3 regions of the Cytobacillus sp. FSL R5-0377 genome follow, and region 2 is predicted to be linked to each of the others. Evidence: riboswitches for the same ligand, from Rfam matches in the RefSeq annotation. Region 2 holds a riboswitch; each other region holds the start of a gene.

Region 1 (4,236 bases), 1.9 Mb from region 2:
AATAAATTCAAAAAAAGGCGGGCGGGAAAATGGCAAAAGTAGAGAATATTAGTTTCGCTGAAAACTTTCCTATTTCATTTAAGGAGCTTGAAAAGGAAGCGGAGAAAGTGATGGGAGCAGACGGTTTTGGCTATGTTCAATCAGGAGCCGGCGGGGAAGAAACGCTTAGAAAGAATATCGACTCCTTTGCAAAATACTCAATTGTGCCGAGAATGCTGAAGGATGTTTCCATGCCGGATATAAGTGTGAACATATTTGGAAAAACATATCCTTATCCTATTTTCCTTGCTCCGATTGGAATGCAGCGGCTTGAACATAATGAGGGAGAAATGGCATCTGCACGTGCAGCAGCTTCATTTGGCATTCCATTTATCCAGAGCACAGTTTCCAGTTATTCCATTGAAGAAATAGCCAGCACCACAGGCACGAGTCCCAAATGGTTCCAGCTATATTGGTCCAATTATGAAGAAGCATCGTTCAGCATGGTCCGGCGCGCGGAGGAAGCGGGGTATGAGGCCATTGTGTTAACGGTTGATACGGTGATGATGGGATGGAGGGAGGCTGATCTAAGAAATAACTTTTCCCCCTTAAAGCTTGGCTATGGAAAAGCTAATTATGAAAGTGATCCAGTCTTTATGGCCTCTCTCCAGGATGGCGATATCGTACAGGGAATCCTTAATAATATTCATCATCCAACATTAAGCTGGGAGCATATTGCGAGATTAAAGGAGAAAACAAGCCTGCCCATTTTATTAAAGGGCATTCTCCACCCTGAAGATGCCGGGCTGGCCGTTGAAAGAGGGATAGATGGAATCATTGTCTCCAATCATGGCGGCAGACAGCTTGATGGAGTGATTGCGGCGATTGATGCGCTCGGACCGATTGCGAAGGAAGTTAAAGGGCGGATCCCGGTTTTGTTTGACAGCGGCATTCGACGAGGTTCAGATGTGGTTAAAGCTCTGGCGCTGGGAGCCGACGCCGTTTGCCTGGGGAGGCCGTATGTGTATGGCCTGGCCATTGGCGGGCAGGCTGGAGTTGAAAAAGTACTTGCCAACTTTATAGAAGAAACAAAAGTGTCGCTTTCCCTGGCAGGGGTAGGGAGCTTAAAGGATATTGCCGGTCTGCAGCTAATTCGAATGAAGTATTAAGTGTTATCAAACTTCCTGCCATGAAAAATTATAGTCTATGAAAAAGAGCCAAAATGAAAACGGACAAGCCTATTGCGCTAATTAATGACGAATCTGTTCAAAGCTCCGCAGCAGAAAATGATGAGCGCTTAATTCAATCCATCAAGAAAAGTATATAAGCGAAAAGATTGATGACATTGACGGAATAATTTGATAAGCTTGAAGTAGCTTATCAAATTAAATATCTATGTAACTACTAGGGGTGCCCCGAATGCGTGGGCTGAGAGGAAAGCGCGTATAGCTTTCCGACTCTTATGGACCTGATCTGGTTAATGCCAGCGGAGGGAAGTAGGATTTGACTATATGTCGATTCATTTACTTTAACCAAGCCAGGTCCTTGTCGGGATCTGGCTTTTTTGTATACATACTTCTCATCCTGATAAGCAATCAGGCTGCCCTTTTAGAAAGGAGGTATAGATGAACAAAACCCGATTGTTAACTGCGATGGCTTTATTTGTAGCAATAGGGACACTCGGATCCCATTTGCTCTGGTTTCCCGCAGGAGCAGCTAAGGCCTATCCGGTCCAGCATGCGGTAAATGTATTGGCAGCGGTGACACTTGGTCCCCTGCCGGCAGCAGCTGTCGCTTTTATGATTGCATTGCTGCGTAATTTGCTTGGATTCGGGACGCTGCTTGCGTTCCTAGGCGGAATGATCGGTGCGTTTTTGGCTGGTGTTCTTTATTTGAAATTCAGACGGAAAATATGGGCTGCCATTGGAGAGGTAGTGGGCACCGGCATAATTGGTGCATTGTTTGCCGTTCCGTACGCAAAGCTTCTCATGGGCAGTTCAGCTGGTGCATTCTTCTTCATGCCGCCGTTTCTGATCAGCAGCATTGCCGGTGCGGCGATAGGCTGGATGGTATTGGCGAAGGTTAAAGAGAAAAATCTGATTCGAGCAATGGGATGATTTTGGGATGGAATGCGGTTGGGTATGCTCAGGACGAGGAATTCCAGAAGAATAACCTGACTTTATGAGCATTTTTCACGGATTTATAGCGATATCCCAAAGTTATGAGAGGAAAACTTCAAGCTAGGTAAAAAACAATTAAAAACGTTAGAAAACTGCTAGGGGCGCTACGGCTGAGATAAGGAGCTTTTTCCTTTGTCCCTTGGAACCTGATCTGGATAATGCCAGCGCAGGGAAGCAGTGAGGACCTCAATCTAAATCCTCATGCTTTTTCCCCGGCAGCTTCTGAGTTTAATAGGAGGCTATTTTTTATGACTTTTTCAGAGATTTTGCGCAAAGAAAATGAAGATTTATTTCAGATGATATTTGAGCACCCATTTGTCCAGGGCATTGGGAGAGGAGATGTGCCGAAAGAGGCGCTTGCTCATTACATTAAAGCGGACTTTGAGTATTTGAATGCATTCATGCATATTTATGGGATTGCCATTTCAAAATCTGCGGAGCGCAAGGATATTGCTTATTTTAATCAGCAGATAGAATTTGTATTGAACAGCGAAGTGCATCCTCATCATAATTTCTGCCAGCAGATTGGGGTAGATTATGAAGCATTGCAGGGGTATCCGCTCCCTCCGACAGCTGATCATTATGTAAAACATATGATGTATCATGCCCACACAGGCGGAATGGGTGAAATCCTCGCTGCATTATTGCCTTGTCCATGGACATATTGGGAGATTGGGCTTGAGCTCATGAAGCAATATGAGCCAGATGAGAACCATCCGTTTTATCCATGGATCTCATTTTATGCAAATCTAAGAGTCGAAGCGGTGACCATGAATATGAGAAACCGTTTGGATGAGCTTGCTGAAGGGGCATCACCGGAAGAAAGACAGCGGATGAAGGATGCTTTCCGGAAAAGCTGCCAGCTGGAGCTTGGTTTCTGGGAGATGGCTTATACCTGTGAAAAGTGGCCGGCAGGCATTCCGGCAGCAACTTCATAAAACCATTATTTGCCTGAAGCTCTTACTGCAGGTGTTTCGAAAATTAAAATTCATAGTAGGGGGTGCACTAAATAGTGCGCCTCTTTTTTGTTATAAAAAACGTTTAAAAATGCTCAAAGAGTGGCTCTAAACGAATGTAATGAAATTGTAATAATCAAACGGTTGATACTCAGAAACGGATGTTTAATCACTTTCTAATATTACTGGAAAGCGAAGTGATGAAAAATTTCAAGAAAAGATTGGGAATGGTAATTTATGCCCCGTTTTAACCTTCTGGCCTGAAGGTATTTATAACTTAAACCCTAAATTTACTCGTACATCGTCCCGCTATGCAAAAGCCGAAAGGAGATGGAAATATGAGTGTTCAAAAAAGTACGGATAGCTCCAGCCTTGCAGAAGTTATAGACAGGATCTTAGACAAAGGAATTGTGATTGATGCATTTGTGAGAGTTTCTCTTGTCGGGATCGAAATTCTGACAGTTGAAGCGCGAGTGGTCATTGCCAGTGTGGATACGTGGCTGCGCTATGCTGAAGCGGTTGGTTTATTAACAGATGAAGTGCAAGAGGATGGCCTTATGGATAGAGGACAAAATCAGAAACCGCAATTTAGCGTATAGAGAAAAAAATTAAACATTAAAAAGAAATGAGGCAGTAAACATGGAAAATCAAGAAGCAAACAATCAGACAGGAAATGAAATTAATAATCAGAGCAGTGAAGCAACACAAAATCAGGAAGTAAATCAGTGCAGCGAAGAAAATGAGCAAGCCGAAAACGGCAATGAATTGAAAGAAAAGAAGGAAGGCTCTAACTTTTCTATGAATCTGGCTATTGTGGGCGGGGTTGTAGGAGCAGGAATAGGGTTGCTTGCGAATCCTCAGACGAGCAAAAAAATCATTTCAAACTTAAGCGATTCTGAATTTGTAAAGGTTGCAGGAAAGGAATTTAAAAAGACGGCCCAGGAGCTTCTTGCCGGGCAAGCACAAAACAGTGTTAAACATTTAGCTGAGGGTTATCTGAGTAAAATTGAGGACGGACTTCTTTCTCCTAAAAAGGATCGCGGAGGAGATGAGAAGTATCAGGAAATCAAGGAAGAGAACAAACACTTAAATGAACGTCTGCAAAGAATTGAAAATATGTT
Region 2 (4,236 bases):
GGCAGGAAGGGCTTTAGGCTTGGATACACTTTGCTTCATTGTATTTGTTGCGCCCATTCCGCCTTTTCCTGACTTAAACAGGTAAATTCCTATGGCAATGAACAAAAGGACTATGCCGCCAAGTATCCAAGGTGTATAGGGCCCTGTGGCTGCGAATGTATATTGAATATTATAGGTTTCTACTAATTTATCAACCATATCACTGTTGGGAGGCACATGAGAGATGTACTCGCCATCAGGAGCTGTGATCAGCAGTTTCCCATTTTTATATTCCTGTACTGTAACAATCTTTCCATCCTGGGAGGCAATAATTTTTTCCACAGAAGAAAACGGGACTGTCACATCCTTATTTCCTGCTTGTACGGTCCAAATAACCGCCGCCAAAATCACCGTGACTACCAATGCAATAGTTATAATCGTCGAAGGCTTCTTTAAAAGTGATTTCAACCAATTCCCTCCTCATTGAACATACCTACATTATAAGAAATTAAAATTGTTAATAAAAGGGCTTAACTCTTTTTAAACATTGTAAATTATGGAAAAATAATATCCTTCATTAGAAAGTGTGCTACAACAGCGTTCATAGGGTTAATAAATGTGAAAGATATGTGACAGGGGGGAAGTCTAGTACAAACCATTTTATTGGAAACTGAATGTGAAATAGTGAATAATAAAAGCGGATAAGCGATTTCTGTTGATAAAAATATTGAAATATATAGGGGAAAAAGGTGTTAAAATGGCTCAGCAGGACTTTACAAAAGGAAATATTTTTAAACAGCTCTTGTTGTTCTCAACTCCCATAATGCTCACTAATCTCCTGCAGGTTTCCTATCAATTTATTGATAGTCTGTGGGTTGGGAATCTGCTGGGAGCTGATGCATTGGGGGCTGTTGCAATTTCAGGCACTGTAATCTTTACAGTACTTTCATTTATCATTGGAATAAACAATGCGGCATTAACGATTCTATCCCAGCAAAAAGGCGGAGATCAGGCAGAGGGGCTTAAGCGTTATTTAAATGCCTTTACCGTCATACAGACCATTTTGTCGGTTGTTCTTGGAATAGCCGGATTCCTGCTTGCGGAAAGAATTCTGGCCTTCATGGGCACACCTGCCGTAATGGCCGGAGAGGCTGCATCGTATTTGCAGATTAACTTCATTGGTATTTTGTTTTTATTCGGGTATAACTTTATAGGAACTGTACTAAGAGCACTCGGAGACAGCAAAAGCCCCCTGTACTTTGTGCTGATAGCTGTCGTGTTAAATGCAATTCTCGATCCTCTTTTTATATCAGTATTTCAGCTTGGCATTGATGGGGCCGCCTATGCAACCATCCTTTCACAGGGAGTCGCCTTTTTGATCGGCATGATATTCATACTCCGCAAAAAGCTGGCGCCATTTACAATTCCATCTTGGCCTCACAAAGAGGAGGCCGTGCTGATCTTCAAGCTTGGCATTCCTTCAGGACTCCAAATGACTGTCATATCGGCTGGCGTTATGGCTATTATGTCTGTCGTTACTTCTTTTGGGAGTGACGTCGTTGCAGGGTTTGGTGCAGCACAGCGGATCGACAGTATCATAATGCTTCCTGCCATGGCATTGGGGACTGCAGTCAATAGTATGGCTGGTCAAAATATAGGAGGAAATCGATGGGAACGGGTACATCAAATAGCGTTGTACGGAGTCCTCTACAATCTTGCCATCATGTTTATCATTGCTTTGGGGACGTTCCTATTTGCAGAGTATGGGGTGCACCTGTTTATACAGGATAAAGAATCAGTACACTATGGCACTGAATATTTGAAAATCATTGCTTTTTTCTATCCTCTCCTGGGCATTAATTTTGTATTGAATGGTGTGGTAAGAGCCTCAGGCGCCATGTTTCAAGTTCTTATCCTCAATATCATTTCATTCTGGATCCTCCGATATCCTTTAACTTATCTATTTTCAAAGTATATAGGGGATAAGGGAATTGCAGCAGGAATGGGGATCAGTTTTGGCATTAGCAGTGTTATTGCCTTTATGTATTATCGAAAAGGCAAGTGGGATAAACAAAATATTTTTGGAGAGGAGGAGTAATTTCTTTTCACCATTAATTCTTTCATATATACTAAAAGCGAATAATTCAATAACGTGCCACAAGGGGAGCATATCGCTGAGAGTGAACAGCCCGCTGTTCTGACCCTTTGAACCTGTTAGTTAATGCTAGCGCAGGAATGTGGAATAAAAGGCAGTTGCACTATTCTGTCTGCTTATTCTCCCTTGGGGTATCGTCTCGAGACTAAAGGGGGATTTTTTTATGAAGAAATTAAGCTTAATCGCAATGATAGAGGCTTCATTTTTTGCAGCATTCGCTATCATTCTTGATCTTCTGCCATCTATCAAGCTGTCGCCATCCATTTCTATATCTGTGGCGATGATTCCGATTTTTATTCTGGCCTTTAGAAGAGGATTTAAAGTCAGCTTTATTGCAGGACTCTTATGGGGGATACTGCAGATCGCCATGGGAGATGCCTGGATTGCCACTCCGCTTCAGGCATTTATTGAGTATTTTGTTGCATTTGCTTGTATCGGTTTTGCCGGCTTGTTTTATCGTGTTATTCAAAATCAGCTGCGCACCGGCAGCAGGAAGAAAGCGCTTGGCTGGGTAGTCGTGGCAGTATTTATCGGAAGCTTCGCCCGGTATTTCTGGCATTTTATAGCAGGTGTTCTTTTCTTCGGAAGCTATGCGCCAAAAGGGATGTCGCCGGTTCTTTTTTCCTTCCTGGCTAACGGGGCTACCATGCTTGGAGCGGCCATTCTCTGCTCAATCGCGGCCGTGTTCATTATTTCGTCGGCACCAAGATTAATTATTCAAAAATCGGATGAAGGCCTTCAATCTCACAAAAGTGCCTCCTGATAACTCCTTTGATATATTTCCACGAATTCGATAAGAGCTTTATTCAGCAGACTAATTTACATAGTGATTGGTCTGCTTTTTTATTGTCAAATGGATTAAACTTTCCAATTCAAGATATTTGGAAAATTCATGTAATATTATAGTTTGTGAGTGAGATTCTTTATAAGGGAGTAAATAAAATGAAAAAAAGACCTGAACCAATAGAAGCTGCCGTCCAATTTGTTGAAAGACATTTTCCAAATTGTCAGGGAGCTTTATTGGCTGGGAGTGTTGTTCGTGGACAAGCAACTGAAACATCTGATTTAGATCTTGTCATTTTTGATGATAATTTAGTTTCTTCTTATCGTGAATCGGTCATTGAGTTTGGCTGGAATATTGAACTATTTGTACATAATTTAACGTCTTATCGTTTCTTTTTTGAAAGTGATTGTAAAGAAGCAAAACCTTCTATGCCAAGAATGGTTAGTGAAGGGAAGATACTAAAAGATACAGGTCTTATAGCAGGCATAAAGAAAGAAGCGAAAGAACTGCTGGAACAAGGACCAAAAGCATGATCAAAAAAAACCATCGATTTGAAGAGATATTTCATCACAGATGCACTAGATGATTTAATCGGATGCCAAAACAGAGGAGAAGGAATTTTTATTGCAAGTAAACTCGGGGAGTTAGTGGGTGAGTTCATACTTCGCAGTAATCGTAAATGGATTGGATCATCTAAATGGCTTGTTCGTTCATTAGTTCACCACGACAAAGAACTTGCAGACGAATTCGTTGAAGCATTTGATTCGTTTTATAAAACAAATAACATTGAAAAGATAGTTATCCTGATTGATAAAGTGCTTGAACCCTTTGGCGGGAGGCTATTTGAAGGGTTTACTTTAGGTAAAAAGTAAATCTGATTACTATGCTGCAGAATATAATTATAATTAAATGATATTTCCAAAGTTTTTTTGATATATTAGGAAATTGCTTCTGAATAATGGGTATATTACTCAAAAAAGGGGAGTGAAGACCTTGTCCAATACTTTGCAGGGAAATATCATAACTGGCGTATTTGATGCGGAAACCAGTGCTTTTGAGATTCAAAAAGTAAAAAGCTTCAATACCCAGTCGGTCCTCAACAAACATCAATGTGAAACTCTGTATAATTATCTTACCCTTCATGAAGAAGATGAGGGAGGGCAAATAATTACACTTTACGATCAAATGCCGCTTATGCTGACCCGTCAGGAAATTTGCAGTCTAAAGGAAGATTTGGAGAACATTAAAAACCTATATCAGTAGAAAAACGCTCTGCAGCCTATGCAGGGCGTTTTTTATTGAAAAATAATTTTGACAA
Region 3 (4,236 bases), 1.8 Mb from region 2:
CGTGTTTGCGGACAATATTCTTAGTCTGCGGATCTATTTCTATATCTACATCAGAAAAGGCGGTGCCGTATGAATAGGCCTGGACCAGGAGTTTACCATCTACAACACTGTTCAGATAAGTATGGCTGTGTCCTCCAAAAATGACATCTACTTCATCACCCACTAGATGTGCCAAATCAATCAGCTGGCCACTGGCTTGTTGTCCATTTGGTCTGGATTCGCCTGGAACATGTGCTAATACTACAATGGCTCTTACACCTTGTTTTTGAAGTTCCCGGGTATATTTGTTGATGGCTTCAGCTTCATCAGTGAAGATTAAATCTTTCACACTGTCAGGTGCTGTTATAGCTGGTGTTTCTCTCATGATGACTCCGATAAATCCAATTGGGATGCCGCTAATGTTTATTATCTTATAGGGAGGAAGGAATGGTTTACCTGACTTTTGATTTATGACATTGGCTGCAATCCATGGGAATTGGGATCCAGAGTAATCTTTTACTGCAGAAGGGCTGCTGCCTGTCAGCAGGCGAAGCAGCTCATCAGAACCCCGGTCGAATTCATGATTGCCAATCGTGCCGATATCAAACCCCATCCTATTCAAAAATTCAATAGTCGGTTCATCCCTCAGAAGCGCAGATACCGGCGGGCTGGCTCCAATCATGTCCCCAGCATGAAGCAAAAGGGTATTTTCATTTTCAGCAGCACGCTTACGTAAATAGGCAGCAAGGTAATCAGCACGTCCTGCTGGCCTGTCGTTGACCAGACGAGTGACATTCAGCTGCCCATGGAAATCATTAATGCCCAGCAATTGAATATGCTTATATGGTTCTTCTATGCGTTCTTCCACATGGCCGTGATATCCTTCAGAAAGACCCTGCTGATTCCATTGTTCATATTTTGCATGCTGTCCGCTGTATAAAGGCATTCCCAGGATGCTAAATAATATAAGGGAGAAAAGCATTTTCATTCTTCGTCCTCCAGTAGTTGTGGCAGGGTTAGTATTTGCCTGAATCAGGAATTTAATCGGATGATAGGATGTCAAGTTTGTAATCCTGCCGAATGGGTAAGGTCTTAAAGAAACATAATACTGCCAAAGGAGATGAAAACACATGAATTATAAGAAGCTTTTGCTTTCAGTCCCATTAGGTGCAGGATTATTGTTGGCAGGGTGCGGAACAGATGAGCAGGAGCCGCCGCCGGAAACCGAAGATGTAGAATTGGAAGATAATCAAATGGATGAAAACAATAAGGAAGATAGTGAAATGCAGGATCCCGGAATGAATGAAGAATCTCCACAGGGTGAAGAGAATCTGGATATGAACGAAGGGGGTTCAGAAGAGAATTAAATGATGCTGCACATCTTAAATTTATGGAAAAACGTCTGCTTATGTCAGGCGTTTTTATGTTTTTTTTAGAATTTGAATGTCTAATCAGAAATGCCGCAGGGCATTTAGGAGAAGGATCCATGCGTGAAAAGGTGAAAGCTTTTTGATTCACGTTTGCAGAAATACCTTTTATTTGTTTTCTGAATTATGTATACTAAAGTAGAATTAAATAGTAATAACTAGGGGTGCCCAATAGCTTGGGCTGAGAGAGAAACGCGCTAAAGTTTCTTGACTCTTTGGACCTGATCTGGATTATACCAGCGTGGGGAAGTTAGAATGTGCAAAAGTTTCTTTGTGCAAAGACATCTGCGGTTAAGCCGGTCCATCATTATGTGGACCGGCTTTTTTACATATCCGGCACTTCCCGGTTCCAGGTCTCGTCCCTATATTTTTGAATAAGGGAGAGATAACAATGACTGCAAGTTCATTAAATCATGAAAGTATTTTTATTATGTCGAGCTTTACTGGCAGCAGGAAAATCTATGTGGAAGGATCGAGACCTGACATAAAGGTTCCGATGCGTGAGATAGAATTAAGTCCCACCACCGGAAGTTTTGGTCAGCAAGTAAATGAGCCGGTTCGCGTCTATGATACGAGCGGCCCTTATACAGACCCTCAGCATACGGCAAATCTAAAAAAAGGGCTTCCTCCTATAAGAAGCCGGTGGATTCAAGAACGCGAAGATGTAGAAGAATATGATGGGCGGAAAATAAAGCCCGAGGACAACGGCTACCTTAATGAAGATGATCCGCGTGCTAATCATAAACTTTTTCCATGTCTATCCCGCAAGCCACTGAAAGCGATAAAAGGGAAAAATGTCACCCAGCTTCACTATGCAAAAAAAGGGATCATAACACCGGAGATGGAGTTTATAGCCATTCGGGAAAATATGGAACCGGAATTTGTTCGGTCCGAAGTAGCGAGAGGACGTGCCATTATTCCTTCTAATATCAATCATCCTGAGACAGAGCCAATGATAATCGGACGGAATTTCCATGTAAAGATTAATGCGAACATTGGAAACTCAGCAGTCTCATCTTCTATTGAAGAAGAGGTTGAGAAGATGACATGGGCCACACGCTGGGGAGCAGATACAATTATGGATCTATCAACTGGCAAAAATATTCACACAACACGTGAATGGATTATCAGAAATTCTGCTGTTCCTGTTGGGACGGTGCCGATATATCAAGCTTTGGAGAAGGTGAATGGAATTGCTGAGGATCTCACGTGGGAAGTGTATAGGGATACCTTAATCGAACAGGCAGAGCAGGGTGTTGATTATTTTACAATTCATGCAGGTGTCCTTTTACGTTATGTACCGCTTACGGCCAAAAGACTGACTGGAATTGTGTCCAGAGGGGGATCCATTATGGCCCAATGGTGTCTCCATCATCATAAAGAGAACTTTTTATATACACACTTTGAAGAAATCTGCGAGATCATGAAAGCTTATGATGTGGCCTTCTCCTTAGGGGATGGACTCCGGCCAGGATCGATTGCAGATGCAAATGACGAGGCACAGTTTGCGGAGCTCGAAACACTTGGTGAGCTGACGAAAATTGCCTGGAACCATGATGTACAGGTAATGGTCGAGGGGCCCGGCCATGTTCCCATGCATTTAATCAAGGAGAATATGGATAAGCAATTGGAAATCTGTCAGGAAGCACCATTTTACACGCTTGGGCCTCTTACGACAGATATAGCTCCTGGCTATGACCATATTACCTCTGCCATCGGGGCTGCCATGATAGGCTGGTACGGAACGGCGATGCTTTGCTATGTCACCCCTAAAGAGCATTTGGGTTTGCCAAATAGAGACGATGTGCGTGAAGGCGTCATTACGTATAAAATTGCCGCTCATGCAGCAGATTTGGCAAAGGGGCATCCTGGTGCGCAAAAAAGGGACGATGCCCTGTCAAAAGCCCGTTTTGAATTCCGCTGGAGAGATCAATTCAACCTCTCATTGGATCCTGAGCGGGCATTGGAATTCCATGATGAAACCCTTCCGGCTGAAGGGGCAAAAACCGCTCATTTCTGCTCCATGTGCGGGCCAAAATTTTGCAGCATGAGAATTTCGCAGGATATCCGGAATTATGCAAAAGAGCATCAGCTTGAAACCAGCGAAGCGATACAGAAGGGACTGGAAGAAAAAGCTGAGGAATTTAATAAGGCTGGGGGAAACATTTATCAGTAGTCTTTTTATAGTTTAATAGAATGATATCCGCTGGGGGTGCCTGATTGAAGGCTGAGATTAAAGCAAAGGCTTTAAGACCCTTGGAACCTGATCTGGCTGAATGCCAGCGTAGGGAAGTGGAGGTTCGGGCCTGAATTCTATGGCCTCATAGCCCCGCTTTCTACATAGAAGGTGGTTTTTTTATTGCAAAAAAATCTAAAAAAGCAAAGGGGCGGACTGCTATGAAGAAACAGCTGCATGTTATATCAGACGGAAAGCTTTCTCCAGAGGACTTCTCTGAAATAGCTGTTGAACTGGAACCCTTTACTGATAAATTCCACTTACGGGAAAAACACTGGACCTCAAGGGAGTTATTTGCCGGAGTAAAGCATCTTCTTAAAAAAGGAATTCCTATTCGTAAAATCATTATAAATGATCGCGCGGATGTTGCCTGGGCGTTTAGAGCGGGTGTGCATCTTGCTTACCACAGTCTGCCGGCTGATATTGTAAAAAGGCGTTTTCCGCATTTACCTGTCGGCTGTTCTGTACATTCACTTGAGGAAGCTGAAGAGGCTGCCAAACAGGGGGCTGATTATCTCCTGTATGGGCATATATTCGAAACAGACTCCAAGAAGGGAATCCCGCCAAGGGGCACGGGGTCTTTGGAGGCTCTAA

The links. Region 2 has a riboswitch for thiamine pyrophosphate ahead of thiT (energy-coupled thiamine transporter ThiT). Riboswitches for the same ligand answer to the same signal wherever they lie in the genome.
Region 1: another riboswitch for thiamine pyrophosphate. It lies ahead of tenA (thiaminase II); the one in region 2 lies ahead of thiT (energy-coupled thiamine transporter ThiT).
Region 3: another riboswitch for thiamine pyrophosphate. It lies ahead of thiC (phosphomethylpyrimidine synthase ThiC); the one in region 2 lies ahead of thiT (energy-coupled thiamine transporter ThiT).

The regions. Positions count from the first base shown of each region.
Region 1 covers NZ_JBBORA010000001.1:2,032,014-2,036,249, reverse strand. Annotated here, with positions in the region: gene NSQ49_RS10485 (alpha-hydroxy-acid oxidizing protein) at 30-1,148, shown strand; TPP riboswitch at 1,376-1,491, shown strand; gene thiW (energy coupling factor transporter S component ThiW) at 1,605-2,096, shown strand; TPP riboswitch at 2,247-2,349, shown strand; gene tenA (thiaminase II) at 2,408-3,097, shown strand; gene gvpA (gas vesicle structural protein GvpA) at 3,454-3,714, shown strand; gene NSQ49_RS10465 (gas vesicle protein GvpP) at 3,755-4,236, shown strand, end outside.
Region 2 covers NZ_JBBORA010000001.1:153,750-157,985, forward strand. Annotated here, with positions in the region: gene NSQ49_RS00775 (AAA family ATPase) at 1-447, opposite strand, end outside; gene NSQ49_RS00780 (MATE family efflux transporter) at 737-2,077, shown strand; TPP riboswitch at 2,130-2,232, shown strand; gene thiT (energy-coupled thiamine transporter ThiT) at 2,298-2,897, shown strand; gene NSQ49_RS00790 (nucleotidyltransferase domain-containing protein) at 3,077-3,451, shown strand; gene NSQ49_RS00795 (nucleotidyltransferase) at 3,470-3,790, shown strand; gene NSQ49_RS00800 (hypothetical protein) at 3,903-4,181, shown strand.
Region 3 covers NZ_JBBORA010000001.1:1,964,157-1,968,392, reverse strand. Annotated here, with positions in the region: gene NSQ49_RS10050 (bifunctional metallophosphatase/5'-nucleotidase) at 1-967, opposite strand, end outside; gene NSQ49_RS10045 (hypothetical protein) at 1,110-1,346, shown strand; TPP riboswitch at 1,557-1,671, shown strand; gene thiC (phosphomethylpyrimidine synthase ThiC) at 1,798-3,582, shown strand; TPP riboswitch at 3,605-3,714, shown strand; gene tenI (thiazole tautomerase TenI) at 3,804-4,236, shown strand, end outside.